2 regions of the Pseudoalteromonas sp. APC 3250 genome follow, and region 1 is predicted to be linked to the other one. Evidence: predicted binding sites of a transcription regulator. Region 1 holds the regulator's gene; the other holds the start of a gene.

The links. The regulator FliA, encoded in region 1, starts transcription of late flagellar genes. The targets are predictions, from matches to a motif close to CTAAAGNTNNNNNNNNNNNNGCCGATA.
Region 2: a site for FliA is predicted at 12,032-12,058, ahead of QL986_RS12305 (DUF4402 domain-containing protein). Genes of this name have one in related genera too.

Annotation. Positions count from the first base shown of each region.
Region 1 covers NZ_JASDCM010000006.1:190,077-204,208, forward strand. Annotated here, with positions in the region: gene QL986_RS08860 (chemotaxis protein CheW) at 1-382, opposite strand, end outside; gene QL986_RS08865 (chemotaxis protein CheW) at 404-1,126, opposite strand; gene QL986_RS08870 (ParA family protein) at 1,130-1,900, opposite strand; gene QL986_RS08875 (flagellar motor protein MotB) at 1,913-2,875, opposite strand; gene QL986_RS08880 (flagellar motor protein) at 2,881-3,645, opposite strand; gene QL986_RS08885 (chemotaxis response regulator protein-glutamate methylesterase) at 3,638-4,789, opposite strand; gene QL986_RS08890 (chemotaxis protein CheA) at 4,843-7,059, opposite strand; gene QL986_RS08895 (protein phosphatase CheZ) at 7,074-7,841, opposite strand; gene cheY (chemotaxis response regulator CheY) at 7,858-8,241, opposite strand; gene QL986_RS08905 (RNA polymerase sigma factor FliA) at 8,282-8,992, opposite strand; gene QL986_RS08910 (MinD/ParA family protein) at 9,019-9,879, opposite strand; gene flhF (flagellar biosynthesis protein FlhF) at 9,872-11,362, opposite strand; gene flhA (flagellar biosynthesis protein FlhA) at 11,384-13,492, opposite strand; gene flhB (flagellar biosynthesis protein FlhB) at 13,564-14,132, opposite strand, start outside.
Region 2 covers NZ_JASDCM010000011.1:27,132-44,590, forward strand. Annotated here, with positions in the region: gene QL986_RS12250 (pitrilysin family protein) at 1-871, opposite strand, end outside; gene QL986_RS12255 (hypothetical protein) at 1,112-2,068, shown strand; gene QL986_RS12260 (HEPN domain-containing protein) at 2,416-3,639, opposite strand; tRNA gene QL986_RS12265 (tRNA-Arg) at 4,178-4,252, opposite strand; gene QL986_RS12270 (FlgO family outer membrane protein) at 4,327-5,004, opposite strand; gene QL986_RS12275 (FlgO family outer membrane protein) at 5,013-5,690, opposite strand; gene QL986_RS12280 (FlgO family outer membrane protein) at 5,703-6,296, opposite strand; gene QL986_RS12285 (SPOR domain-containing protein) at 6,364-7,026, opposite strand; gene QL986_RS12290 (hypothetical protein) at 7,045-10,041, opposite strand; gene QL986_RS12295 (fimbria/pilus periplasmic chaperone) at 10,068-10,898, opposite strand; gene QL986_RS12300 (DUF4402 domain-containing protein) at 10,912-11,358, opposite strand; gene QL986_RS12305 (DUF4402 domain-containing protein) at 11,391-11,981, opposite strand; gene QL986_RS12310 (SPOR domain-containing protein) at 12,118-12,714, opposite strand; gene QL986_RS12315 (SPOR domain-containing protein) at 12,785-13,687, opposite strand; gene galU (UTP--glucose-1-phosphate uridylyltransferase GalU) at 13,913-14,791, opposite strand; gene QL986_RS12325 (thymidylate synthase) at 14,809-15,660, opposite strand; gene lgt (prolipoprotein diacylglyceryl transferase) at 15,674-16,477, opposite strand; gene QL986_RS12335 (sulfite exporter TauE/SafE family protein) at 16,490-17,299, opposite strand; gene ptsP (phosphoenolpyruvate--protein phosphotransferase) at 17,365-17,459, opposite strand, start outside.

The DNA of each region.
Region 1 (14,132 bases):
CTGTACCTACATTTGGCGCACTGTCAATTTCAGAGCTACGTAGGTAAACAACCTCAGAAACGCTATCGGCTAAAATGCCAATCACTTGCTCTTCTGCTTCAATAATTAAAATACGTGAATTATCCGTCGCTTCAATATCAGGTAAACCAAAACGAGAGCGAGTATCAATAACGGTAACAACATTACCACGTAAGTTAATAATACCAATCACATACGAAGGCGCACCTGGTACAGGAGCAATCTCGGTGTAACGCAGTATTTCTTGCACTTGCATTACATTTACGCCATAAGTTTCATCTTCTAGCTTGAACGTAACCCACTGCAAAATCTCATCATTATTATCTGCATTTTTTTTAGCTGACAGTAATTTATCTTCACTCATGCTCTTACCTCGTAATGGTCATTACTTGTGACGGCTATCTAAGCCTTTCTCTAATAGTGCGTTTAAATTATTAACATCTATTAAAGCACACATTTTTTCTTTAATTACTCCAGCAAGCCATGGGCGCTTACTGTTATTTGTACGCCATTTTACATCTTCTTTACTCAATGTAATGTTATTTATTAGTTTTTCTGCTAATAAACCCCATTGGCTATCACCTAAAGTGATGAGATATTGATAATTTAAAGATGCCTCTAACTGCTCATCGTACTTTTCAGGCATAACCCAGCGAGCGGTATCAACAACATTGAGTTTTTCTTCTCGGTTGATCATAACCCCTTTAAACCACTTAGGCTTGCCAAATAAATGATTTACTTCTCCAAGCTCATGAATGCCACCTAAGGCTTTTAGCGGCACCGCTAAAGTAAGCCCTGCCACTTCAAAAAACAGCGCTTGAAACTCACCATCAAAGTAGTCAGCTTCACCACCTACAACCACCTCTTGCTCAGGCACGACGTGTTGCTCTTGGTGGGTGTCAATTTCTACATTCGATACTTGCTTATTAAGCTTTTCAACTTCAACAACAGGCTCAACTATTACTGGTTGTTCTTTTTGCTCTTCATACGTTACCTGCTCAAGCAGTTTAGCAACAGGCTCAAGGTCTTTTGTTGGTTCGTCATCAGATAATAACGCCCCTAAGTACTGAGTGACTACTTTTTCATTAGCAAATAATTGCTTACTCATTTATTAACCTTGTTTTATTAAATATTTAAGTAATGCTTTATAAGCATAGACTCCACGCGCATTTGGGCAAAAATCTACCGGTACTTTTTGCGCTAAACTTGCATCTCTAAATTTAGTATCCACAGGAATAACGCCTGGCCATACTTTTTCTTTATACGTTTCTTGTAGTGTTTTATAGGCCTCAAGCGATGCTTTGGTTCGTTTATCATACATAGTTGGAATTATAGTATATTCATAGCTTTTCGCTTGAGAGGTTTGCATTAATTCCATAGTACGCATCATTCTATCGAGCCCTTTAAGCGCCAAGAACTCAGTTTGCACCGGCACTAACACTCTTTCACAGGCGGCAAGCGCATTGACCATCAGCACACCTAAAACAGGTGGACAATCTAAAATTGCGTAATCGTAATACTCGCTAATTTTAGCCAGTGTTTTTTTTAAAATCAGGCCCATTCCCGTTTTATTACCCATGCTACGGTCAAGTGTCGCGATCGCCATAGTTGCGGGTAAAATATCAAGGTTTTCAATTGTTGAGGGGCATAATGCTTGCAATATTTCTTCGCTTTTCATACTCGAGCCGCGAGTAAAAATATCGTAAACACTGACCTCTAAATCTTCTGAATCAATACCAAAGTAATAGGTTAGTGAAGCATGAGGATCTGTATCAATCAATAACACGCGCTTGCCTTGAAGCGCAAGGATCCCTGCAAGGCTAACCGCTGTAGTGGTTTTGCCTACTCCCCCTTTTTGATTGGCTACTGTCCAAACTTTCACATTACATCCTAATTACTGTTCGTTGCGCGTTGTAACACGGATGCCACCATGCGGTAAACGAATTATTTTTATTGTATCGTCTTGGGCTGGTAGCTCAATTTCTGGCTGACTTTGCTCTGATACTGAAATTGATGATCTCGTTTGTTCATCAGAGGGCTCGGGTGCTAAACCATATTTAGAAAGTGCAATCACGACTTTACGGTTTTCAGCACGCCCAGCTTCGGTATTATTATCGGCAAAGGGAGAGTATTGACCATATCCCTCAATGGCCATGCGCGCGGATTCAATGCCCAAACGCTCTAGCTCAACTAATATTGAGGTTGCACGCGCCACTGATAACTCCCAATTAGAACGAAATATTTCATTTCGTATGGTTTCGTTATCTGTATACCCGCGTACTCTTATATAGTTATCGACTGATGCGATGATTGCTTCAATTTTTTTTACAATCTCTTTGGCCTTGTTATGTGCAACAGCACTACCACTAGCAAACAACAATCCGGAATTGAGCTCAATAACCAACCAGTCTTGGCTTAGTTCTAAGCTAGCCTCGCCACTGCGTATCTCATCAATCAGCGACGATTGTAATTTAGCCAATAAACTATCCAGCGGCTTACCTAAGTGGCGTTGACTAATATTGCTATTGTCACTTTGACCATCGAGTAACACTGGGCCTTGCTCTAGCTCTTGAATACTTTCGCCATAGAGTATTTCAGCCTCAGGGGTCACCCTTTCAAGCAATAAAGCATCACCATTTACCCCGTTACCCTGCTGAGAATATTGTTTTGCAGACTTATCAAAAACATGCTCAAGAGAATCAGATAAAACCTTGATGTTGTCTTCTTTGTTTATCGCAATTGCATACAATACAACAAAAAATGCAAACATTATGGTCATATAATCCGCATAAGAAACTAACCAACGCTCAGTATGTTGGCTCTTTAATTGGTGATGACGTAAGCGACGGCGTAACATAGGCGCTAATGGGCCTGTAAAATTGGACGTTCAACGCGGTAGGCTTCAAGCTTTAGTTCTATATTAATAGGGCTCTCACCTTGGCTAATAGCAATTACACCTTCCGCTAACATTTCGTGATAAAGCATCTTTTGTTCAACCCGTTGCTTTAGCTTATTGGCCATAGGTAAAAATAATAAATTAGCCAAACCAACACCATATATAGTTGCAATGAACGCGGTGGCAATACCCGTTCCTAACTGCTCAGGATCGTTAATAAATGACATGGCTTGAATAAGCCCAAGTACAGCACCTAAAATACCAATAGTTGGGCTATACCCACCCATTGCTTCATATACCCGGCTAGCCTCAAGTAATCGTTCTCGCTCAAGTAATAAGTCAATCTCGAGGGTATCGCGTAGTTTTTGCTCTGAACAGCCATCAACTAATAAACTCAGTCCTTTGGCGGCATAGGGATCTGAATGCGCAAGTGCTTCGTTTTCTAATGCTAAATAACCCTCTTGACGGGCTTTATGCGACCAGCGTTTTACTTGCTCAATAGCATCTTCAATATCATGGTCGTCGGTAACAAAAACCCAATGAGTAATACTAAGCATTTTTTTAAATGTATTGGCTGATGTTTGTAGCATCACCGCACCTAATGTACCGCCTAATACAATAATTAGTGCAGGCCCATTAAACAGCGCAGATACCACACCTCCCTCTAAAGAATAACCGATTGCAATAGCACCTAATGCAACCAGTAATCCTAAAACAGAAAGCTTATCCACAGCCAACCTCTCTTTTTAAGCGTGCAGCCACATCATGAAGGCTAATGCTTTCGCTCGCTAAACCTGCACTGGCTATCGCCTGAGGCATACCATAGACAACACAGCTTTTTTCATCCTGAGCCCAAATTGTAGCGCCAGTTTGCTTAAGCATGCGAGCACCATCACGACCATCTGCACCCATGCCTGTCAAAATAATGGCAAGCACATCACCTTGATACGCTTTGGCCGCACTGGCAAAGGTAATATCAACACTTGGTTTATAGTTTACTCGTTCATTTTTATCTTCAAACACACGAAGGGTTCTATTAGAGCCACGTCCTTCTACCATCATTTGCTGGCCACCTGGCGCTAAATAAGCGCACCCAGGTTGTAATCTATCGCCTTGCTGCGCTTCTTTTACTTTAATCTTACACAAGCCATCTAAGCGAGTAGCAAAGGCCGGGGTAAATGCAGCAGGCATATGCTGTATGAGTAAAATAGGGTGTGGAAAATTAGCAGGTAATTGCGTCAAAATAGTTTGCAGTGCAACTGGCCCACCTGTGGATGTACCAATAGCAACTAACTGATACTGCTTACCACTGGCACGCGCTGAGGCACTGCTGTTATTAGGTGCAGGACTCGCATTATTAAAGCTACGATCAGGTTGAACTATCGGCTTTTTAGCAAGGTTAGAAAAGCGTTCAGAACTGTTTGACGCTGGTTTACTAATACTTGGAGATGGGGCCGTTCTCGTAATTCTTCCAATACGCTGGCGGCCTATTTCCTTAACCTTATTTTGCAATAACTTAATTGCATCATCGTTATTGCGAGCAATATCTTCAAACTTTTTAGGTAAAAAGTCCATCGCCCCAGCATCAAGCGCATCCAAAGTGGCAGATGCCCCTGCTCGTGTTAACGATGAAAACATTAAAATAGGTGTTGGATTACTCGCCATGATCTCTTTCACAGCACTAATACCATCCAGCACCGGCATTTCAACATCCATGGTGATAACATCAGGACGTAACTGAGCTGTTTTTTCGACGGCCTCTCGGCCATTTACAGCAAAGCCTATTACCTCAATGCCGCTGTCTTGTTCAAGAATTTCACTCACTCTGCGGCGAAAAAAGCTTGAATCATCAACTACTAAAACTTTAACAGCCATTTCGCTCTCTTATTCAATGAATGGGTAGGCATAAAGTTTATACCTACTTTTTATTATCCAGCGTAATGCTTTAGCATACTCGGTACATCTAATATCAGTGCAATTCCACCATCAGAGGTAATAGTCGCACCCGCCATACCCGGCGTACCTTGCAATAATGCATCTAGAGGCTTGATCACCACTTCTTCTTGACCTATTAGTGAATCAACAACGAACCCTACTTTTTGAGTCCCTATTTGCACAATAACGACATGCCCTTGTGCTTTTCGCTGACCTCTATCAGCGCCTTTTATAAGCCAATGTTCAAGGTAGAATAATGGAATCGACTTTTTACGAACAATAATCGTTAGCTGGCCATCAACCACATTAGTTTTTGTTAAATCTAAGTGGAATATTTCACTTACACCCGCTAGCGGCAAGGCAAAGGTTTGCTCTCCCACCACCACCATTAAGGTAGGTAATATCGCAAGTGTTAGTGGAACTTTGATTTCTAAAGTAGTCCCTACGCCCATTTCTGATTTTATGTTAACCGAGCCATTGAGCTGAGTGATTTTTGTTTTAACCACATCCATACCAACACCACGGCCAGAAATATCTGAGATTTCTTCTTTGGTTGAAAATCCAGGTGCAAAAATAAGGTTATAAGCTTCAGTATCAGAAAGACGACTCGCTTGGTCGTGATCAAGCACCCCTTTACTAATCGCAATCTTTTTAAGCTTTTCAGCATCCATACCGGCACCATCATCTTGGATGGTAAGTAGAATATGATCACCCTGTTGCGAAGCTGATAAAGTCACCGTACCTGTTCTAGGTTTACCCGATGCTTCACGAATATCGGGCATTTCAATACCATGGTCGACCGAGTTGCGAACCAAATGCACCAATGGATCGGCCAATGCTTCCACTAAATTTTTATCTAAATCGGTGTCTTCACCGACAAGTAATAAATTAATATCTTTTTTAAGTGTTCGTGCTAAGTCACGTACAACACGAGGAAAACGGCCAAATACTTTTTTAATTGGCTGCATTCGTGTTTGCATTACTGCACCTTGGATATCAGCAGTCACAACATCTAAGTTGGAAATAGCTTTACCCATAGCCTCGCTATCAGAATTAGTCGCCAAACTCACTAAGCGATTTCGCACAAGTACTAACTCGCCCACCATGTTCATTATTTGGTCTAGGCGTTTGGTATCAACACGTACTGTTGTTTCTGCCGGTGGAGGCGCTGCTTTTTTAGGCGGCGCAGCTTTAGCTGCTTGTGCCGCAGGAGCAGGCTTAGCTGGCTCTGGTTTAGGCTGTGGCTTAGCTGCAGCAACTGGTTCTGGCTTTTTAGCTGCCACTGGTTCTGGTTTACTTACAGGAGCCGGTGTTTCTATCGACTTAGGTGCACCTTTACCATGAAGTTCATCAAGTAACGCTTCAAACTCGTCGTCACTTATTTCATCATCGCCCGAGCTTTGCTCGTTACTTGGTGGAGCCACAGGGGCTGATGGTGTTTGTTGTGGTGTACTTGCGGTTGCTTGGCTCACTTCGCCAAAGCTGCCTACACCATGAAGTTCATCCAATAAGCTGTCAAACTCATCGTCAGTTATATCACCACTGACATCATTGTCACTTGATGATGATTGTTTTTCTTGTGGGGCTTGCCCTTTTCCATGAAGTTCATCAAGTAGGCTTTCGAATTCGTCTTCGGTTATTTCATCAATCTGAGACTCAGTACTGCTGCTATCTGGGCCGCTAAATAATTCATCAAAAGCAAACGGGTCTTCTTCAGCATCGTTGCTCGGTTGCTCTGCAACTGGTTCGGGCTCTACCGATGGGGTTTCGACAGGAGCTATATCTTCAACCACAGAATCGCCGGCAAGCTCTTCTGCTGTCGGTGGCTGTCCAAGTTTGTGAAGTACTGCAAGTAATTCTGGATCAGCAGGCTCTGGCTGGTCACGATTTTTAATCGTGGCAAACATTTCATTAATGGTATCCAGTGCTTGTAAAATCACATCCATTAATTCAGAGTTAACTGTTCTTACACCTTGGCGCAGTAAATCAAACACATTTTCAGCACCATGACATGCATCAACAAGCTCTGTCATAGCCAAAAAGCCAGCGCCACCCTTTACAGTGTGGAAACCGCGAAATATTGCGTTTAGTAGCTCAGTATCATCTGGGTTGTTTTCCAGTTCTACTAACTGTTCAGATAAAAGCTCAAGGATTTCTCCGGCCTCTACTAAAAAGTCTTGTAAAATATCTTCATCGACTTCAAAGCTCATGCAGTACTCTCCTATTAGAAGCCCAAACTTGATAATAGATCATCAACTTCATCTTGATCAGATACAACATCATTACGCGTTTCTTTATCAATAATAGGCCCTTCGGGACCTGCTAGTGTTTGTGCAACAATGGGATCTTCTATTTTTTCTGGTTGTTCAGTTGGTTCAACCTCACCACCTTGCGCTGCAAATGCAGTCAACAGGTGAATTAAACTTTCTTCAACTTCACGGACAAGTTCAATAACACGGCGAATAACCTGACCGGTTAAATCTTGATAGTCTTGAGCCATCAGCACATTAGTCATCAGCATTTGTAACTCATCGGTTTTGTGATGAGAACTGCTCATAAACTTATCAATACTATGACAAAGTGATTTAAACTCACCAAGCTCTATTTCGCGGTTCATTAAACGATCCCACGTTGGCTTGATATCAGCTATTTCGTCAGCGATTTCTTGTGCTAATGGTAAGCTTGCTTCAACCGCATCCATTGTCTTATTGGCTGCGTTTTCTGTCATTTCCATGACATAGTTAAGGCGTTTTTTTGCGTCAGGGATGGCATCAGTGGTAATGTCTGTTAAACGCGTGTCTAACTCGAAACTTTTTAAAGCTTCGTGCAGTTGACGCGTCAACTTACCCACCTCAGCAAATAACTGTGATTGCTCTTGTGAAGCTGTTTCTAAAATTAACTGATTCGCTTTATCTTGCTCACCATTTTCTAAAAAAACAACTAACTGGCGAGCTTGTTCTAAAGTAATCTGAGGCGCAGCAGGTGCTGACATAAGCCTCTCCCTCTCATTAACCTAAGCGTTCGAACACTTTTTCTAATTTAGTTTTCAATGTACCTGCAGTAAATGGTTTAACAATATAACCATTAACACCTGCTTGGGCCGCAGCAATTATTTGTTCTTTTTTAGCTTCTGCTGTAACCATTAAAACAGGAATATGCTTTAATTTTTCATCAGCTCGAATTGCCCTCAAAAGATCAATACCTTGCATGCCTGGCATATTCCAATCTGTTACAACAAAATCAAACGCTTGATTTTGCAACATAGGCAAAGCAGTTGACCCGTCATCTGCTTCTTGAACATTGGTAAAACCTAAATCGCGCAACAGGTTTTTAATAATACGTCTCATTGTTGAGAAATCATCAACAACAAGAATTTTAATGTTTTTATCCAAAACATCCTCCAGTGAGGCCTGAACCTTTATTTACTTACTTCTAGTTTATCCAGTCATTGATTTTTGCTTTAAGCTTAATCATCGCCTGACCATGTATCTGACTTACACGCGATTCACTTACATCGAGTATATGCCCAATTTCTTTTAAATTCATCTCATCGTTATAGTACAAAGAAAGCACCATTGCATCTTTTTCCGGTAACGACTTTATTGCACTGAGTAAAGACTCATTAAACCGTTCATTTTTAACATTATTGAACGGTTTGTCTAGTGCTAAATCTTGGCCATGAGGTGTAATCACATCGTCATCTATACCAAGGTCTTCAATACCTAACACTTTGCTTACATTTACATCGTTTAAAATATGATGGTACTCATTTAGCGAAATTTCAAGTTTTTCAGCAACTTCACTATCTTTAGGTTCACGGTTTAAACTGTTCTCAAGCGCAACAATAGTCTCTGCAACCAAACGGCTTTTTCTGTGAACTGAACGTGGAACCCAATCGCCTCGGCGCATTTCGTCTATCATCGCACCACGAATACGAATACCGGCAAAGGTTTCAAAGCTTGCGCCTTTGCTCGCATCAAAGTTTTTTGAAGCTTCAATTAAACCAATCATACCCGATTGAATTAAATCATCTAGCTGCACACTGGCCGGTAAACGAGCAATTAAATGGCACGCCACTTTTTTGACTAATGAGGCATGCTTTTCAACAATCATATTTAAATTTTGTGTTGACTGATATCCCATAGCTCTATTCACCGGTATTGTCATTGTTAGTTACTAACTAGTTTCTCAATGAAAAACTCTAAATGACCCGAGGCTTGACTAGGTGTTGGCCACTTAGCAATTTTTGTAGCCAGTGTTTTAAAAGCAATTGCAGCAGGCGACCCAGGAAAAACCTCAACAATTACTTTTTGGCGGCGCGTTGATTTGCGCATATTTTCATCATATGGAACCGTTGCAACCAACTCCATTGATATATCTAAAAATCGGTCGGTAACCTTTGAAAGTTTTGCAAACAATTCCTGCCCTTCGCGTAAACTACGCACCATATTGGCAACAATTTTAAATTTATAAACGCCGTGCTCACGGCTAAGTACTTTAATTAAAGCATAGGCATCGGTAATTGATGTAGGCTCATCACATACCACCACAACCACATCTTGCGCTGCGCGAGAAAAACTCAGCACCATATCGGAAATACCCGCAGCGGTATCAACAATTAAAATATCAAAGTCGGTGTTAAGTTCACTAAATGCACGAATAAGTCCAGCGTGCTCTGAGGGTGATAACTCAACCATACTTTGCGAACCCGATGTTGCAGGCACTATTTTTATGCCTGCGGGACCTTCGACTAAAATATCATCAAGTTCACATTCGCCCGATAAAACATGAGATAAATTACGCTCAACGCGCAGTCCAAGCATCACATCACAATTCGCTAATCCTAAATCAGCATCTAGTACAAGCACACGTTTGCCTTGTTGGCCTAACGCGATTGCCGTGTTAAGGGATACGTTCGTTTTACCCACTCCACCTTTGCCGCCGGTGACAGCGATAACTTTTACGCCGTTATTATTATTCTTGCTCATTTTGCGAAGGCCGCTTGCTTGATCTAAAACTGTGTTAATCATACATCTCTACTGTGCTCGACGCCACTGATTGGTGTCGTGATTGTTGTGCTTTTATTCTTTTTAAATACAATTGCTCAGCTTTTTTTACTAGTTTTTCGGCATTTGCCACTCTAATATCTTCTGGTACTCGCTGACCGTTAGTAAGATACCCTATTGGGAGACGATTTTGAATCGCAATACTAATAATCTCACCTAAACTCAATGACTCATCAAGTTTAGTAAAAATACATCCGCTTAGCTGTACTTTTTTAAAGTGCCTTACTGTTTCTTGTAATACATTAATTTGCGCCGTCGCACTTAATACTAAATAACTACGTATATCAACACGCTGATTACGCATTAAGGTGTTTAACTGCTCGGTTAAACGTAAATCACGTTGACTCATTCCCGCTGTATCAATTAAGACTAGACGTTTATTTCGTAAATGGTATAAAACTTCTGCTAATTCATTTGCATCTTTAACTTGTTTAACGCCACAACCTATAATACGACCATACGTTGCTAGCTGCTCATAAGCACCAATACGGTAAGTATCGGTAGTAATAAGCGCTACTTTATCGGCACCGTATTTTTGTGCACCCAATGCTGCCAGTTTTGCAACTGTGGTGGTTTTACCCACGCCTGTAGGCCCGACTAACGCAAAAACACCGCCTTGGCGAAGTATTTCGTTGTTCGTAGTTTGCATTTGATCTTCAACCATGTTCAATAAAGCTTTCCAGCCTTGTTGGCGAGACACATCGTCTGGTACAAAACATGCCATTTGCTCAGCAACATTTTTCTCTATCCCCATACCGACTAAGCGGTCAATCATACATGCACGGGTCGGGTCGCGACGTGCCATATCTTGCTGCATTAAACCTGATACTTGGTGCTCTAATAGTTGACGAATTGCGTTCATTTCTTCACGCATTGTGCTGATGTCACTGGATTCTTTATGCATTGTTTGCTGACGCGGTGCGCTAGGTGAATCTAAATCGTCAAAGCCACTGTCTAAATCGTCAAAACCTAAGCTATCGGCTTGGGTGTGAGGGCGCACTGGCGCGCTTTGTTCACGTTCAAACATATTTTTAGGTCGTGATTGCACAGGCTCTTGTTCTTGATAGTGACCAGAAGTGTCAATGCCAGAGTGTGAAAACATTGAAGCAAGCTCTGCTGAACGAGGACGTGGAGACTGACGCTCTAGTAAGGCTTGTAAGCTATCTGCAACCTTTGCTTGTGGCTTAGGTTGAGCGCGTTGCGGTTCTGGTTTAACAAAATTATGTGAACTTTGCTCAGTATGTGCAAATGAAGCTCTTGCAGCGGGTTGGCTTTGAGGCTGCTCTGGCGGTTTTGTCGCTGCTTTGTCGTAATCAACTGCAGCAACAATTTCAACGCCATTAGCTAGTTTTTTATTTGACATAATAACCGCATCAACACCCAACTCTTCTTTTACTTCTTTTAGTGCAGTGCGCATGTCTTTAGCAAAAAAACGTTTAATTTTCATAATTCAAACCCCTTTAAAATCTTATTGTTGGCCTACAGAGCTGACAATCTTGATCTGTCTTTCATCTGGTATCTCTTGATAAGACATCACTCGCAATCCTGGAATGGTGTATTTAACAAATCGAGATAACACAGTGCGTAACATTCCTGACGTTAGCAATATTGAAGGTTCACCGGCCATTTCTTGATTTTGATGCGCTTCATTCAATGATGTTTGAAGTCTATCAGCAAGCCCTGGTTCTATTCCGGCACCTTCATCACCTGCATTTTGAAGTGACTGATGCAACATCTGTTCCAACTCAGGCGCCAAGGTTATGACAGGGATTTCAGAAGACATACCAACGGCATCTTGGACGATTAATCTACGCAGTGATATTCGCACTGCAGCCGTTAATACATCTGGGTCTTGGCTACGAGGGCCATACTCAACAAGGGTTTGAACAATTGAGCGCATATCTCGTATTGCTACCCCTTCATTTAATAAATTTTGTAGTACTTTAACGATGGTGGTCAGCGGTAATACCTCAGGTACAAGTCCTTCAACTAAGCGAGGGTGACTCTTACCTAACATATCTAATAAGTTTTGTACTTCTTCATGTCCGAGTAATAATGCGGCGCTATTGGTGAGTAACTGGCTAATATGGGTTGCCACCACGGTCGCCGAATCAACCACCGTGTAACCTAAAGACTGTGCTTCATCTTTTTGATCAGGTTTTATCCAAACTGCATCTAAACCAAACGCAGGATCTTTAGTTTCAATTCCTTTTAGCGGGCCAAATACTTGGCCTGGGTTAATCGCTAATTCATCACCATGTTTAAGCTCACCCTCACCACTTGATACACCCATCATGGTTATGCGGTATGCATTTGGGTCGAGTTCTAGATTATCGCGTATATGCACCGGCGGCACTAAAAAGCCCAGCTCTTGAGATAGTTTTTTACGCACTCCTTTAATACGGTTTAACAGCTCGCCACCTTGTGATTGGTCAACGAGAGGAATGAGTCGGTAACCGACTTCTAAACCAATAACATCAACTTGTTGAACATCATCCCAACCCAGTTCTTTTTGCTCTTGTTTAGCCGCAATTCCGGTACCTGAGGCGGCATTTTCGGCTTCTTCTGCTTCTGCAGCGGCTAATTTCAGTTTATTTTGCTGAGTATAGTATGCAAGGTAACCTAAAAGCGCCCCTAAGCTTAAAAATGCAAGGTGTGGCATACCTGGGACTAAGCCCATAGTAATAAGGATACCTGAGGCAATAAATAACGACTTTTCGTTACCTAATTGCTTCTTAAACTGATCGCCCATGTTGTGCGATTCATTTTGACGGGTTACAACAATTGCAGTACCAATTGAAAGTAGTAATGAAGGTAATTGCGCGACTAAGCCATCACCAATGGTCAATAGTGTGTACACTTCCATAGCGCGTGAAAAACTTAAATCATGTTGGATCATGCCAACAAATAAGCCACCCACAATATTGATTACTAAAATGACTATGCCAGCAATAGCATCGCCTTTTACAAATTTACTAGCACCATCCATAGAACCATAAAAGTCAGCTTCACGGGTTACTTCCTCACGACGTTCTCTGGCCTGCTCGGCACTGATAAAACCGGCATTCATATCTGCATCTATGGCCATTTGCTTACCTGGCATAGCATCTAGAGTAAAACGCGCTGATACTTCTGAAATACGACCAGCACCTTTGGTGATTACCACAAAGTTAATGATGATCAGAATTAAAAACACCACCAAGCCCACGGCGTAGTTACCACCGATTACCACTGAACCAAATGCTTCAATGACTTTACCAGCAGCATCCCCACCGTTATGACCCTCAAGCAGTACCACCCGGGTACTGGCCACATTGAGTGCCAAGCGCATTATGGTTGCAATTAACAGCACCGCTGGGAACATACCAAACTCAAGCGGCTTCATGGTGTATAAAGTGACCAGTAATACAACTAACGCAAGCGCGATATTAAACGAAAATAATATATCAAGCAGGAATGGAGGCAGCGGTAAAATAACCATGCCCAGCGCAGCCAACACCAAAAGCGGTGTACCAACGCCCTTCGCATATTCTTTTTTATCTTTATTAAGTTGTTGTAATACCGCTTTAAATTCCATAACTCTACAATTTCAAAAAATTGACACTACGCTGAAATTGCAATAACTATTCCAAGTTAGTTGGTTAGCAGTTAATACTTAAATTCATCGGGGATAGGCAGCTTTTTATTAAGGGCAACAGGGCGTTTTCCACGGCCTTTTTTAAACCGTTTAAGCTGAAACACATAAGCAAGCACTTGAGCAACCGCAGTAAAGAGCTGATCGGGGATTTGCTCACCCACTTCTGCAGTATGATAAAGCGCTCGGGTTAAAGTTGGAGACTCAACAATAGGCACTTCATTACCCAATGCAATTTTACGAATTTGCATGGCGAGCTCATCCACACCTTTGGCTAATACAATAGGCGCGCCTGCTCGCTCTGTATCGTATTTTAAAGCTACGGAATAGTGAGTAGGGTTGGTAACAATAACATCGGCGTCTGGCACATCCTGCATCATTCTCTTTTGCGACATTTGACGTTGGGTTTGCCTTATGCGCGCTTTAATCTGCGGATCACCTTCTGAGTTTTTATATTCGTCTTTTACCTCTTGCATAGTCATTTTAAGCTGTTTGTTATGACTATAGCTTTGAAATGGGGCGTCAATAGCAGCAATAATAATTAAGGTGCAAGACATGCCTAAAAACATCCACGCTAAAATTT
Region 2 (17,459 bases), on a different contig from region 1:
GTAACCAGTGACCAGGTAATCCTTCGTTTTGCTCATGCACATATTTTGGCGCTTGTTGAGTTGGCTCTTTAGGAATATCAGCAACATAGTCGCCTTTTTGCCAGTTACCCCAGTGTTTTTTAACCATCGCCATGGTCTCTTTTGGCTCAACATCACCAACAATCACAAGCGATACATATTCAGGCTTATAAAACTTATCAAAAAATTCTTTACCGTAGGCCATTTGATCTGGCATGGCTTCAATGTCTTCAAAAAAGCCCATTGTAGTGTGTTTATAGGTATGTTTTTCGAACGCTTCTTGGCGTACCGCACTTAATAATTTACGAATTGGACTGGCGTTATTTTTTAAGTACTCGCCTTTAACCGTTAGCGCTTCCGTTCTAAATTGCTCTTCGGTGTAGCTTAGGTTTTGAAAAATATCCGCTTCAATCTCAAGTACTTTATCAAGATGTTGCTTTGAAAAATTTAAGTGGTAGTTAGTGTAATCGTTAGTTGTGTAGGCGCGGTTATCAACCCCTGAATTTTTTAAAATATCTGAATACACATCTTGCGGAAACTTTTCAGAGCCTTTAAACATCATGTGTTCAAAAAAGTGAGCAAAACCAGTTTTACCTGCTTCCACTTCATTACGCGAGCCAACAGACACCGGTATTTGTAGCGATACTACATCTGGGTAATCGGTTTTAACTACCATCACACGTAGGCCGTTATCTAACTCTTCTATTAGGTAATCTTGTGAAAAAACACGCTCATCTGCTTTATTAACTTGTTCTTGTTGAGCTGCTGTTTGCGTGTTTTGACTTTGCGGCATAGCACAACCGGTTAAGGCCAGCGATACCGCTAGGCTAGTTGCCAATAATTTAAATTTCATTGTTATCCCTTTTTAAATTGAGCAATTTTTAAAACATTTACCAAACTAAGTATGCCGTAAAGTAATTAAATATAAGAGCCCTAAGCCTATTAATTATGTAAACAACTGTGTCAGTTATTAGGGTTTAACTATGAAAATAATTCACGTTAGTTGAGAAACTTTCAACAAATAAATCTATCTAGACGTCTAAATGGCTGCTATATTAAATCCATCATCACAAATTAAGCTGGAATGGGGATTATGGCTTTATCACTTCAAGAAAAAATACAGGACACCAACCAAGGTGTTTACCTAATTGGCACAACACCGCCAAAAATTGGGACTGATGAAGCGCAATTAAAAATCATTGCCGAAAAGTTATTAGGCCGTTTACACGAAATTGAATATGACGGTGTGATTATTTATGACATTCAAGATGAAAGCAGTCGTACAGAGCAAGCGCGTCCATTTGCATTTAAGCAAACAGTTGATCCGCGAGAGTACAGCCAACTCTTACGAGGCTTATCTGATCTTGATGTAATTACTTATAAAAGTGTAGCTCAGCGCGGTGTGAGTGAGTTTAAAGCGTGGTTAGATGAAACTAAAAATGACTACGATTTAAAAAACGTGGTATTAGTGGGTAGCCCGTCATCAGCGGGTGATATAAAGCTGAGCTTACCGAATGCCTACAAAACACTGGCAGAGCAGTCAGAAGACTTCTTTTTAGGTGGTGTAACCATTGCTGAGCGCCATGCCAATAAGCGCAACGAGCACCAACGCTTAATAGAAAAAACAGCACAAGGGTGCCAGTTTTTTATCTCTCAAGCCGTGTACAACGCACAAGCAACCATAGATTTAATAACCAGTTATGCGCGCACATGCAAAGCACAAGGCCTGACACCTAATCGGATTATATTGACCTTTACGCCTTGTGGTGGTGAAAAAACCTTAGAGTTTATGCAGTGGCTAGGTATCTCAGTGCCAGAGGCAACTAAATGGCGCATGCTTGATTCGGAAAATACACTAAGCGAATCAGTGCGTATTTGTCGCGAAAACCTCGACTCAATTTTAAAAAGCTGTGCTCACTTAGGTGTACCACTGGGTTTAAATATTGAAAGCTTAACCAATCGTAAAGAAGAAATAGACGCGTCTATTAATTTATACCGATTGCTAAAAGCCACTATGGAATTAAATATTGCGGAGAAACTGATAGCTTAATTGCGGGATTCGGGATTCGGGGTTCGGGGTTCGGGGTTCGGCAAAGTATTTTATAAAGCGGGCTAATTGATAGCTCGCTTTTTTATTATGAAAAATTAAATGGAGTGCTTCTTTGATCGAGTAAAGGACGATCACTTTAGCTCGTTTTTGTTGAATTCCAGGTTAGCATTCATACCAATTCAAGCGATTCATTATAACTTCAAGTCTTGCAAAGTCACTTTATTACTTAACCATCATAAAAATAAGTATCGTATTTATTAAAATAGAAGCGATACTTGTAAGCAACTCAAAATATTAGCTAAGTCATTTGGTTCTACTATTTTTATACAATCTATGTAGCGCTAGAATTACGAAAAAAACAATTCCTCATAGTCATCTTTAGTTAGTCCATTTTTTTCAATAATTTTCACTAAACAATCCCTTAAAATTGGAAAAGTTTCATCCATAATAATACTAGGTCTTAATTTACCTCGACCGTTAACTTTGTATGAGTCTTTAAGAATCCCATCATGAACAGCGGAGGAGCGTATACTGTATGCTGCATTCAATAAAGAAGATATTTCTTTACGCTTTTCAAGGTCATCAGAAGCCAATTTTGAACCAATAATTTTTATTTGTAGAGCTAGCTCTCCATTAGTATCAGGCTTTGTTAATATCGACTCAATGGCAATACCTAGATCAATGGCTTTATTTGTATCATTCCAAGTGTTCATAGCCTGACAGAGACGAGCCAAAGAAATATCTAAAGGCAATCTAATTTTCTCATTCATAGATAAATATTTTCCAAATAAATTAGTAATTTGTTCAGCGTCAATATCATTCCATGAATCATAATGTGTAGGCTTAATAACCTCTAAATATTGAGTTGAATGTATGTCTATTATTCCAGAAAGAGGTGTAGTGTCTTCTAAAATACACCAGCGTAATTCAACGCAAGGGGCGAAGTTAGAAGCGAATAAAGATAGAAAATTAGTTATTAAAAATTCTTTATTTACATAACCTTTCATAGTTTTGATATTAGCATCACTAAGATCATTTGAAAGTAATATGCTTTTCATGGGTTGACATAAAAATGTATAGGGCGGGTGGATTTTTCCACTAGATGAAATACTTGAAGATAATTTAATTAATTTGTTATTTATATTTTCCCTGACTGTATTGGGTAAATTTCCAAAATCACAAAAATAAATACCATCTATTAATTCTGCTTTTCCTTTAAAATCCACCCCACTAATTAATGAGATATTATAAATCACTACATCTGATGAAGATTCAAGCTCTAGTAAAGATGAATAAGCAAGTTCCGCCCCAACCTCAGAAGCCTGTAAAACTAACCATTTCGCCAAATACATTGCATTAATCTTTTCCCCATACCCTCCAACGCGAAATGTTGAGGAAGATAACCTAGGGTGCTCTTCTTCAATAAGATTAGCTAATTTTATTGAATTACGTGATGCACCGTATTTCTTTGCATAATTACGCCAATCATCTTGGGCTATCCATAAAGTAAGTTGCTGTATGTTTCTTTCTACAACTGACGTATTTATAGCTTTAATTATTCGTTGATTCATACAAGTACTATCCCTAATATCTCATTATTACCAGCGCAATTACATTATACACTTAACGACTTTAATTCCAGTTACTACTCAGGCCTCATGTGATCGTTAAAAATACTCAGTACTACATCACGGAAATCACAACGAACAGTATTAGAATAATTGATAAATTTTACTAGGGCAAATGTGCTTGAACAGGATGTAAATGAGTAAAGGGTCTTGCGCATAAATGGGCAATAGTAAATTGGCCCCGCCTTCCGTTCATGGTACTCAGCCTATAGTCGGTATAGAGTGGTTTAACTTACTGTATAAAGCAGTTATTTATATCGCTAACGTGGTAAGTTGGGTTGTTTCTGGTAAATTCATTATTTTTGTCGGATGGCGTGGCTCCGCCACTTATCCGACCTATGTCAAAATGTAGGTTGGTTAAGCCGAAGGCGCCACCCAACAGGCTTTCAAATTCACTTTTTATCCGCAAATGCCACATAGCTGACATTGCTACATAGAGTTAGGATAGGAATAGAGAGAAATAATAACTCATTGATTTTATTGGTAGCCCCTGCAGGAATCGAACCTGCAACTGCCCCTTAGGAGGGGGCCGTTATATCCATTTAACTAAGAGGCCACGCTGGGTGCTAAGTACTAAGTGTTTGGAAATTATAACGGCATCTGGTTTTTTATATCAAGCATCAAATTAAGTTAATTGCTTGATAAATATATATCTTCTTTATTTAATACGTAAAGCGGTATAAATGTTCGGCTGCTGGCTGCTAAGCGTTTGCTTTGAATATCAATAACGCGTGCGTTTATTTCTACCCCGTCCTCTCTATAAATAAGGGTGCCTGACAATACATGGCTGGCTATACTGGTACCTGCAAGTTTGCGAGTGTTACGTGTAAAGGCAAAATCGCCTTGCTTATTTACGGTAATTAAATTGGCTGTTTTAAAATCAACGGCGCTATAACCAAACTTTTGTAGCTGATGTATAAAGGTTTCTGATAACTGATTACCTAACTGGCTTGTTGTAGTTAAACTTGCGTCTAAATCAACGAACGACGTAACCGCAATCGCTGCATCTTGAGGGGCTACTTGCATGGTGTCGGTTAAATCAAGTGCCATTTGCTCAACGTAATTAACTAAGCTTTTGTGGTGCTTGTTTGGATTAAATTGCGTTGTATCAGCATATTGCTCTTGCTCGTCATTGCGCTGCATTTGCGCCATGATCTGGTTAAAATCAAGATCACTTACCACTGTTTGCTCTGGCTCAGATTTGGCGGGCTCGGTCGCGGTCGACTCGCCCATTAAATTACAGCCTGAAAGTAATAATGATAATGCACTTATGCTAATTAAAGCTGAGCGCTTAGCTAAGTTAGCCATGATAAACCTCACTTACTCGCTTGTTTTAGCATGATGCCATCAGCACTGTTACTGCTATTTAACGCGTCGATCACTGATTGCGGAATAAAGCCCTGTGCAGAGCCTACAACCGCTTTACTCGCTAAACCAACAATACGTGCGTTTACTAGTATGCCACCTTGGTGGTTTACTAGCGTGCCGGCTAATACGTAACTAAAATTTTGTTCTTGGTTAAGCTCTAAGTAGTCGCGACTAAAAACAAAATCGCCGCCAGGTGTTACACGCATATAATCGGTGGTTTTAAAATCGATTACCGGTACACCAAAATTATGCAGCTCATGCATAAAGCTCTCTGCTATTTGATTACCCACTAAGTCAGCATTGTTGTAGTCACGGTCTAAAAAAACAAAGCTTGATACCGCTAATGGCGTTTTAGTATTTACGTACTGTAAATTTTCAGCCATGTCTTGCATGATGCCACGCACATAATGATTAATATTTTTACGTGTTGGCGTGTTAACTTGTTTGTTTTTATTCATCACTGCTGTTTTATTTTGATACAGCGAGTCGCTTTGTGTAGGTGCGGCTACAGGGCGTTGCTCAAAAAACATAGGCGTATCGTCGGTAATTTGTGTGTCACTATGGTTTGTCATTTGTGAACAACCAAAGCCTAGTGGCAAACATAAAGTTAATAGTAGGCGTTTCATGTGTGCTCCTAATTAATATTCACTGCGGTAAATATAGTCACCGCGCTGCTGTATTTTTTCATTGCTCCACATCACATTGATGGGAATTTCAGTACTGCCGGCAGATACAACTTGGTTGGTTTGCATATTTACCATTCGTGCATTAACAATATAAGCATGCTCTTGGCGAGTTAAAGTACCGGTGATGACAAAGTCAATAATCTGACGCTGCTTTAAGTTGCCAGTATTGCGGCTAAGTACTGAGTCTGCACTCGCTGATAAGTTAAGTTGGTTTTCAAGCCGATATTCAACCGTGTTATAACCTAATTGGGTGAATTGGGTTATTAAGCTTTCCTGAATCTGCTGGCTAAGCCCTGCCCCCTGTCCTTGAGCAACGTGAGAATCTAGGGCATCTGCTAAATAAAAGCTACTGACCGCAATTGAAGCAGTGCTTTTAAAAGGCTCTTTAATATGGCTAAGCTGGGCACTTAAGCTACTTACGTACTGGTTCACCGTATAAGGTGCCATAACCGCTTTAGGCGCATCAGTGCTTATACTCGGCTTTGGCTGAGGTGTTAAACTACAGCCCGCTAAATTTAATAATAGTAAGGGTAACAAAAGGCGCATAGTTGCCATCCTCTAAAAACATAATAACAACAAAGCAATTATTATGCCGAATACCCTTGCCACATATTTATTTTAAAGGCTGCTGGGTGTAATGACTCACAATGCAGTTGATTTGGCGCTGTTTAAGTTTATCGCAATCAGCAGCCGCATTTGCTTGTTCCTGATAAGCCCCAAGCTTTAAACGGTAGTAGGTCATGCCACTCACGTTGATAGTTTCTACATTCGCCACAAACTCCCCCTCAAATAACGAAGATGCGCTGGCTTTTATTTGATTTAAACTTTGGCTAAGTCGGTCTTTGTCGGTAACGGCTGCAACTTGGAGGGCAAACAGCGCTTTAACGGCTTGTTTTTCATCAGCTGCTGCATTCGTTGCCACTTGAGCTTTTTGTGCTACTTTTGGTGATACCGTTTCAGCTGAAGCTTTAGCTGTTGGTACTACAGGCGTATTTGTTGATGCGGTGTCTTGATTTGCCACCGCATTTAATTGGCTTATTAATAGCTTTAAGTCTTGTTCAATCACTAGTAGACGCTCAACACCTGCTTTGGCTGCTTGCCACTGCTGAGATGATGCTTTTAGCTGCGCTAACTCCTCGTCAGAAAGGCTTGCACTGGCTTGTTTAGGCTGAGGCGATTCCACTGCTGTTTTGGGACTGCTGCATCCAGATATAAAAAGAGCACCAATATAGGCGATGAGTATTGAATAGCGTTTATATAAATTAGCATGTTGCATGGTTAAACCTTATTGTTATTAGTGGCTAATAAGTTGCGCTTGGACTTGGCAGTTCAAGCCTTTCACTTTTAATTCTGCGCATACTTGTTCAAGCTCTCCTTGGGCAGACTCGGCATAAGCGACGGCTAAAATATACCGCTTTTGTTTATCGTCTTTAATATAAAAAGCATCACGCTTTGATTGCTCATTTAGATGGCGCTTAATTAATTGATAATACGCTTTCATAATCGGCAATGATGAAAACCCACCCGCATTGGCAATATACGCTGGCGTTTGTGTTTTTTCTTTCAGTTCAAAGTCAACGCCCATTACTACTTCACCTTGCGCTGGTAAATTCACCATTACTTGTTGCGTATCTTTTAAGGACTTACGTTGCTTAAACTTATCATCTATAACCGCTTTATATTCGCCAGGGCGTAAATCGGTAAACAAATAATAGCCATCATAGGCAGCTTGAGTTTGCGCCACTTGGTTACCTTGTTTATCGAGTAATTTAACGGTAGCAAAAGGCTGCACTTCACTGCTGCCTTGCTCATCTCGTTTGTAAACAGTTCCCTCCAATTCACTACTGTGATTAAGCGGTATTTCCATATATTCAACAAAACCGGCACGGGGCGTAATAGAAAAACCATCGTTTGCGGTAATTAAGAATGGATCGCTAATGCTGTCAGGCTCAATAACTATATCTGTGGTTAAATTAGCTGGCATCCCTGATAATAAGGCTATACCGTTTTCATCGGTAACGGCTCTTCGATAATTTTGTAGCCCTTTAACTTTTATCCCTTCTAAGTTTTGCTCGCCTTTATCAAATACTCCGTTATTATTTGTATCAAGGTATACATGCACCATTAACGAACCCGACTGCACTAAACTACGGCTATTAGCAAAGTAGTTGTTATTTTTAGCGTCATAACCTAGGCTAAAGCGACCAAATAAACCGATGCGCCAATTATTCTCACTATCGTAATTAAAATTACTATTTAAGCTAAACAGCTCAGCTTGCCAATTTAATCCTAACTCAGCAAACTTAATGTTATCTTCTAGCTGGTGTGTTAATTTTAATTCTGCTTGTAAATTAGAGCTTAGGTTTCGGCTAAACTCCGTTTCGTAACTCGTAATTTCACTTTCAGGTTTAATTTCGTAGTTAATACCGAAACGCGTACTCAAACGTCCAAAACGTTTTTGCAACCGGCTACTACCAAAAAAGGTGTCATTATCTGACCACTGTAAATTATTATTAAACGAATAGCCGCTATTATAGTAATTTAAGCTATTTCCAAACCTAAGGGTGCTTTGTTGAGTATCACTACTTATATGTGACGCCGTGTTTTGATAACTTAACTGACCATAATTATTTTGCATAACATTACCCGATACAAATAACTCATAAACGTCTATATCGTTATATAAATTACTGTGCGAGCTAGCATTTAATAATAGTGATGCTTTTCGCATACTAAAGCGCAAAGATTGACCGGCAAGTTCAGTTCTGGCTGCAAGTTCAAGCTCTTTTTCACTGTCATTACTTTTTTCATAATCTAAATTAATTAATACACGATTAAAAATACTCAAATTAGAGCCAAACGCATAATTATTTTGATTCTCTGCGTTATCATTTTTTAGAGCCGATGTCCCCGCATAAACAGAAAAGTAGTCAGTTACCCCCTGTTCATAGCGACCTGATAATAACCAGCCTTGTTGATCGTTGAAGTAATTTGGTGTTGTGAGGACCTGCTCGCCCTCTTGGGTTAATGAAAACTCATAAAAGCCTTCTCCCTCATTTAAACTATTACCATCAATTAAATACTCTTCAACTCTGCGCTCTACTTGTCCCTGTGGCCCGTAAAATATAAGCTCAAACGTATTAGTCCCAAACTGTAGGTCTATATTTTCAAAAAGATAGCGCCCATCAGGTAAACTAAGCTGCTGACCAATTAAAATTTTATTGCGATATAGCTCTACATCCCAACCAGCCTGTATTGCACCAGTTAAGTTTATTTGATTACTATTTACCTTTTTATACAACGGTTTGTTATTTATTTTAACTCCACGTGCGTAGTTACTAGTAAAGTTACTTCCTATTTGCGTAGAAAGTACATCACCAAACGCTATACTAGTTGCATTTAACGGCCCTAATAAGCTTGCGCTTGCGTCTTCACGGCTAAAAGACAAACGTGAATCCCTAATAACATCGCCGTTTTGTCCTGCAAGGTAGTATTCACTTTTTAAATAAGCGAGATCTTGCGAACCTAAAATTGAGTAATCTAAAGAACGGTTAGATTCATTTGCAGAATAACTAAGTTGTAAATCAGCTACTGGTGTAGATACTGCTTGGTAAGGGCTGGCTTTCCAAGGTAATGTGGGCTCTAAATTATTCGCATTCGATGATATTTTCCGCTCTTCTCGTTGTAGTTTTTGTTCTATTGGTAAAACTTGCTTAGGTGAAAAGCCAAGTTCTAAAGAATTAAAGTTAAGCCGCATGTTTAATTCAAACCATTGATTTAAAAGTGCTGAATCAACAAACACATCACCGGAATCAAGATAGTAGTCTTGCTCTGAAAATGAATAAACCTCGTTCTTTATCACTACCGCTTTATTATTTAAGTTCAGTTCAAAACGATTTTCAGGTGAAATGTACCACCCTTGTGCGGTTAAGTTTTCACTATTAATGGTAATTGCAAAGTTAAGTTGCTCAAATAAACTGTTAAGTTCAATCCAAGCGCCACTTTCACTTTTTATTGCAACCAACTCCCCTAAATAATATTGGCGTAGGTATGCTGAAAAAAACAATAGTTCACCCACAGGGATACCTGCGCTTTTATCGTCAGCGTTGTTAAAAAGCGTGACCTCTTGCCCTTCATTTTTTTCGAGCTTTAATTGCCCTGTATTCAGAGCTTGCTCGTCAGTCAAAGCCTGCCATTTTTTCTCAATATTAAATAAAGTGTTATATATAGCGTCTGTTTTATTTACAGACGCGTGTACAGAAAAACTTAACACAAACAGTATTAAGCTCACACACCATGTAAAATACATTTTTAAAATCAGTTTAATAACCCTACTGAGCTTGCATTAATATTAACCACTTTCTCGGCAAATTTGATACCTTGATATTCTTTTAAACCTGAATATACAATACGCAACTTACCAGAACCTTTAATCGCATTTTTTTCAAATAGATTTAACGTCAATCTAGCCAATGGCACTTCAGCGTAAATACTATAGTCGTTAATCATAGACACTTTCATTTCTTCACTACTATTACTTGCTTGGTAAAAAGCTTCAACTTTACCAAAAGTACTATAGTTTCCTGCTCTCGCAAGCGAGACAAGTAATGCGTTATTTTTTTGATTTTTTATTACTTCAACAGATTCAATATCTACTTCAGGTATTTTAGCCCCTTGGCGTAATATAATTGGTATGGAATAACTCAAAATCATATTAATTGTGATACCCATTCCTTGTTTATTGCTTTTAGTTTCATTGGGTAGGGCCTTAAATAATAAATGCGAACGATACTCTTTATCGTCCAAACCTTTTGGTTTTCTAAGTGCAAGCTTTACTATTTGACGCTCACCTGGAGCTAGGCGTACCTGTGATGGGCTCATACGTACCATATTGCTTAATGATGAAGGAAGTATCTGCCTATCAGTTAAGGTAATATATCCACCTTCTGGCTTTGCTGTTTTTTCCTGCCATTCTAAACGGTATGTCTGATATTCATCGCCATTGTTTATTACAATCACTTTTGCAACGCGTTGGCGCTCATCAAAAGAAATACGAGTTGGAGAGATAAGTAAATTGGCTTGGCTATTAAAGCCTATAAATAGTTGACTGGCACATGCAAGTATTAAAAAAAGTTTATATAAATTCATTTTGAGATTGCTCTTAATACGAAATTGTTAATTCAATTGTGGTGCTGTAGTTATCGTCTATATATGGTTGCCCGTTGCCACTGGTGCTTAACTGCCCGCCAACCTTTAAAACCCCCATACCATATGCGTTTGTTGTTACTGAAGAAGCATAAATGACATTGTTAAGTATAAAAGCGTTTCCACCATTCACTCTGCTAAGGGATGGATATACACCTGTATCACTTATGTTTAATTGTACTCGTGCCCCGTATCCCTCAAAAAGCAATTCTGCAGGATTTCCACTGTGCATTAAATGTATGTTGGTTGTCGAACTGGTTCCACTTGGTAAAAGAGTGATTGAGCTACTAGGTGTATTTTTTACGACAACAATCGTACCAAAGTTTAGAGGTTCAAGAACGGTCACCTGAGCAAGTACTTTAGCGCTAAAAAAAACACTTAGTAGTAAAATAAGTTTTAGCACAAAGCGCCTGCCATTAAGGCAGGCAAATACTATTAATAATCTAATATTAATGTGAATGTACCACTGTAATCGCCATCAATGTAATCACTTGAAGGCGTTGTTGCATCTGTAGTTAATGTCGCACCCATATTAAATGTAGCAGCGCCTGTAGAGTCAACTTGGATAGTTGTTGTTGCTGCACTATTTGGGTTTGCGCCAGTTAATACGTAGTAAGTAGGAGTACCAAGTGTAAAGCCTGCAGTGCCTGCAGGAGCAGTTACTGGAGAAATAGCACCCGATACACCTGTCGCATCAATTGTAAGCGTTGCAAAAGGAGAAACCCCAGACACTGAAAAAGAAGCTGGCGTACCTGCTGCAAGTACTGCAATTTCTGCGCCCGCACCTGAAGCTGCTGTTATCGATGATGTTGCAGGATTAGCTGCAAGAACAAGAGTCGCCGTATCTGTTGCAGCTGTATCTGCTGTAGCACGAATAGTACCAAAATCTAAATCTGCAGTACTTTGAAAAGTAAATGCGTTTTGAACAGTTACACCTGCGTTAAATGTCGCAGTTTCCGCTATTACACCAAAAGAAAGAGCAGCCATTGACGCAGCCAATGCTGCTTTAGTAAATATTTTGTTCATAGTTTTCCCTTAGATATATGTTATTAACCTTTTGTTCAGGTTAATTTAAGTATCGGCCAAAATCACTAAAAAGTTAAAAAATATTTACTTTATTTTGATTTATAATAACAGGATGCAAAAATAAGCGAAAAAAACCTTAAACATCCTCTGAAAATGCCGCTAAGGTACATTTATTACCCATCTTATAAAAAAACAAACACAACTGCGCCGCCTGTTGTTGATTTTTTAGCGGGCCTGCTACAACACTATAAAAGATAGTTGATTCTTTTTTTTGCTCATTAATACGGTATTGCAAAATACTGTTTAATTGAGGGTATTGCTCTTTTAGTCGCTCCACTTGCCTTTTGGCTCCGTTAGAAATTAAATAACGTCCAATTTGCACACCGTACATTGCTTTGTTTGTACTGGTAGTGTTATCAGCTAAAGCGGTTTCTGATGAGTGTTGTAACGATTGCTTAGAGCCATACTCAACACGTTTAACTTTCTCTTTCATCGGCTCTGGTACGGTATCAATATCTGTTTGTGCAGAAAGCGCTTGAATCAATAACGATAAGTCTTCTTCCATGGTGCTTAAGCGCGCTATTTGCTCTTTGTTGTTATCCCATTGCTCTAGGTAAGGTTTTATATCTTTTTCACGTACAAGCTTATCGCTTTGTGAATCTGAAGGCATTAGCTGGTTGCTGCAACCAGCTAATGCAAATGGTATTAATAATGTTATTAAATAAAGTTTCACTTTAGGCACCCATTACAAAAGACTAGCTATCTACAGCTATTATGCAATAAAAGCGCCAAGTAATATTGTTTTATAACCTGATTGGTCCGTCAGTGTAGTTACTCACAAAACAGTCAACTTTATAAAATTTAAATACCTCGCAATCATCCTCTGCACTTTTAAAGTTAAAATACTCACCTAATTTTAGTCGATAATAGGTTTTGTTATTAACCTTTGCTTTTTCAATATTTGTCGTGATTTTGTCCTTAAACAAAGGCGCTGCTTTTTTGTTAATTTGCTTCCATTCTTTGGCAACACTCTCTTGTGAATCGAGTGACGCAACCTGCAATGCAAATACTTTTTTGTTGGTATCAACCATTGCCACTTTTGTTAGCTTCGATGTTTGAGGGAATACTTTTTTCTTCACGATTGAGTTCGTTGCTTTCGCAGGCAAACTAACAGCGCGCTTACTGTAGCTTTTTGAAGGGGCTGTAATCATTTTTGTAGGCACGCTAGCATAGCGACTACTGTGTCGCTGATTGTATGGAGCGTCCCCTTTAGAGGATTTTGCGTAGCGATTACTATACCTTTGCCTTGGTCGTTCAACTTTATCTGAGGTGCTTGCGTAATTATTACCATATCTAAGATTTGGCGGCGCCTTTGTGTTTATTACTGAGCGAGCATAACGATTGCTAACAGCCTGATTAGATTGCGCTATTGCTTTACTGTTAATAATATCTAGGTGATCAACTAAATATGTGAGCTCACGTTCTAACTTTAATAGCCGCTCTATGCCAGAGCGCGCTTGCTGCCATTGCAAGGCGGCATCTTTTAGTTGAGCAAGCTCGAGCGCTGTGATGGTTACATATTCAGGTGAGTCTTTAACTTCTTCATTTAATGATGTTTTATCAGGCGATATCGTACAACCAGTACTTAATAACAACAGTAATACGACTAACAGATATCGGTGATACTTTTTGCTGTATTCACACATTGATTGTTTCTCTTTCAATAGTTTAGACCGCTCAATCAAGTCAATTTTCAATTGAATCAACAAAGCACGTTAACAACAAAACAACTTGGGTTAACATAAAGATTACAACACAATGTTAAATATGTCTGTATAACTGCAAAAATAGTGATAATTTAAAATACTAAAAAAGCTATTTTACAATCAAAAAAAGCGCCATATAGGCGCTTCTAATAATGATAAGTTTATTTAAATTAACGTTTTAATAAACGTTTTAAGCTCACCGGCGAATTCATCACGACGAAGAGCAAATTCAATGGTTGCTTTTAAATAACCAATTTTACTGCCACAATCATGGCTTCGGCCTTTCATTGCGTAGGCATCTACTTTTTCATCTTGCATAAGCATGGCTATTGCATCTGTTAGCTGAATTTCATCACCAGCACCTTGAGGGGTTTTAGCCAGTAATGGCCAAATATTTTTACTCAACACGTAACGACCAACCACAGCAAGGTTTGAAGGTGCCTCGTCAACGGGTGGTTTTTCTACCATGCTTTGAATGGGTGAGCTTTCACCTTGGTTTAACTCAACATCACCTAAATCCACAACACCAAATTTATCTACGTCATCTTTAGGGACTGGCTCAACCATAATTTGACTGTGTTTAGTTTGCTCAAAGCGAGTAATCATTTCAGCTAAGTTGTCTTTTGTTAGGTCACTTTCTACATCATCAATAATAACGTCGGGTAAAATAACCACAAAAGGTTCATTGCCAATAATAGGGGCGGCACAGTTAATAGCATGGCCTAGGCCTTTTGCTTCACCTTGACGTACATGAATAATGGTCACATCTTTAGGGCAAATAGACTGTATTTCGGCAAGTAATTGCCGCTTTACACGTTTCTCTAATGTTGCCTCTAGTTCAAAGCTGGTATCAAAATGGTTTTCAATCGAGTTTTTACTCGAATGCGTTACTAGCACTATCTCTTTAATACCAGCGGCAACCGCTTCGCTAACAACGTATTGAATGAGTGGACGGTCTACAACGGGCAGCATTTCTTTTGGAATTGCTTTAGTTGCCGGTAACATACGTGTTCCAAGGCCGGCTACGGGGATCACTGCTTTCATTATGCTCTCCTTATTTTTTAAACTGAAAATGGGTATTGAATAGCCTCGTGGCATTGATAACCAACCACCTCAAAATCATCACGTGTTACCCATGTTTCTATATCTTCGAGCGACTTAATCTCTGGGTTAATTTTTAATTGAGGAGAAGCAAATGGCTCGCGCTTTAATTGCACGTCTCGCATTAAATCTAGCTGATTTTCGTAAATGTGGGCATTGGTGATTTTATGATATGCCTTACCTGCTTTGTGGCCAGTAATTTGTGCAACCAGTGCCAATAAAACAAAACATTGAATTTGATTAAAGTTTAGCCCTAACGGTACATCACAACTTCGTTGGTACGAAGTTAAATACAGGGTATCGCCTAGTAATGAAAAGGTATGCGTATGCATGCATGGGCGCAAGCAGCCAAGCTCAAACTCACCTGGGTTGTAAAAGGTAATAATTTCGCCGCGATCATCAATGCCATTTTTTAAATTATTGATGACCTTTGCAAGTTGATCCAGTGTTGAACCATCAGGGCGTTGCCAGCCTCGTCCTTGCACGCCATAAACGCGCCCCATATCATCCTCACCTTTACGATTAGGATTATTGAGCCAGGCACTATTTTCATTGGCGTTAGCATCCCAGGTTTTACAACCTATATTGCGAAACTGCTCAGCACTGTCATAGCCTCTTAAATAACCTAATAATTCAGCAATAGCCGCTTTGTAATAGCTTTTTCGCGTAGTGATCATTGGGAACTGATTATTAGCCACATCGTATTCTAAATCAGCGTTTATAACCGTTAAACAACGTGTACCGGTACGCTTGTTTTCAATCCATTGTCCTTGGTCAACAATGCGCTGACATAATTCTAAATATTGTTTCATCTAACTTCTTCTTTTAAGCTTTTGCCGCTGTTTTTGATAGTGGTTGTTTATAGGCCCAAATAAGTAAGCCTAACCCGCCAATTATCATTGGTAACGATAGAATTTGCCCCATAGAAATGAAATCAGCAAATAGCCCCAATTGCGCATCTGGTTGGCGAAAATATTCAATACAAAATCTAAATACGCCGTAACCCAGTAAAAACAAACCCGACACACTTCCCGCAGGACGTGGACGCTTAATAAACCACAATAATATGACAAACAATACAAGCCCTTCAAAAAAAGCTTCGTAAAGTTGTGAAGGGTGGCGTGCAAGCGGGCCTCCGGTTGGAAACACCATTGCCCACGGAACATCAGTGGTACGCCCCCATAATTCGCCGTTAATAAAGTTACCTATACGCCCAGCCAGTAAACCAACAGGCACTAAAGGTGCTACAAAATCACCGACTTGTAATAACGATTTTTTACGCTTGTAAGCAAAAATAGCAATTGCAGTGATCACCCCCAGTGTTCCACCATGAAACGACATGCCACCTTGGTCTATTCTAAACAAATATAAGGGGTTTTCGATAAAATAGCTAAATTGATAAAACAGAACATAACCAATACGCCCACCTAATATAACGCCCAGCATGCCGTAAAAGAGTAAATCGCTGACTTCGTCTTTAGTCCAACCTGAACCGGACTTATTAGCTTGACGATTAGCAAACCACATCGCAAACGCAAAACCAATTAAGTACATTAATCCATACCAACGAACGCTAAGTGGCCCAATAGAAAAAATTATTGGATCAATTTGAGGAAACTCCAGTGCCATAAAAATAAACCTTTAGCTAAAAACCATTTTAATAGCGATGATAACAAGTAACATCGCGAAAACTTTCTTAATTGTATTCACAGGTAAGTAATGCGTTGCTTTGGCGCCTATTGGCGCTATAAACCATGAGGTAACAACAATCCCTAACAATGCAGGTAAATAAACAAATCCCATAAAACCATGCGCTAAGTCAGTTACTTGCCAACCGGCGCTGACATAACCAATAGAGCCAAAAAAGGCAATTACAATACCACATGCAGCAGCGCAACCAATTGCCTTTTTAATATCAACCGAAAAATAGTGCAACATAGGCACAAGTAGTGCGCCACCGCCAATCCCAATCAACCCAGATAGTGCCCCCATTATCGCACTAATACTTCCTAGCACGGGGCCTGCAGGCATCGGGTGACCTACGCTCACTTTATTACGGGCAGAAAGCACCATTCTCATAGCAATAAAAACCACACTCACCGCAAACACGGTTCGTAACATTTTCTCAGGTATAAAGCTGGCAGCAAAGCCGCTAATCAAGGCGCCAATGGCCACACCCGACATTACCCAAGGGGCAATTTTCCAAGGCACATTATCATTTTTATGATGAGCTAACGCTGAAGAAGTCGAGGTAAATAAAATAGAGGCTAAAGATGTCGCAATAGCGATAACCAATACATGATCGGCAGCGGCCACATTAAAACCCAGTAACAAGCTCGTTAGCACCGGCACAATGATTAAACCACCGCCTATGCCTAGAAGTCCTGCTAAAAAACCAACAATGCAACCTAATAACGCACAACTTGCAACTAGAAGTCCTAGTTCATACATAGTTATCTCTAATACATTTAAGAATATGTATATTTTAATTGATTATATAAACAATAACAGCTCTATCATTTAGGTGTATAAAATAAATTACCTAGCTGATGCTCTATCATAAAATTACGGGTTAAACGCAACACTTGTTTAGCATTGGGCTGTGCTAAAC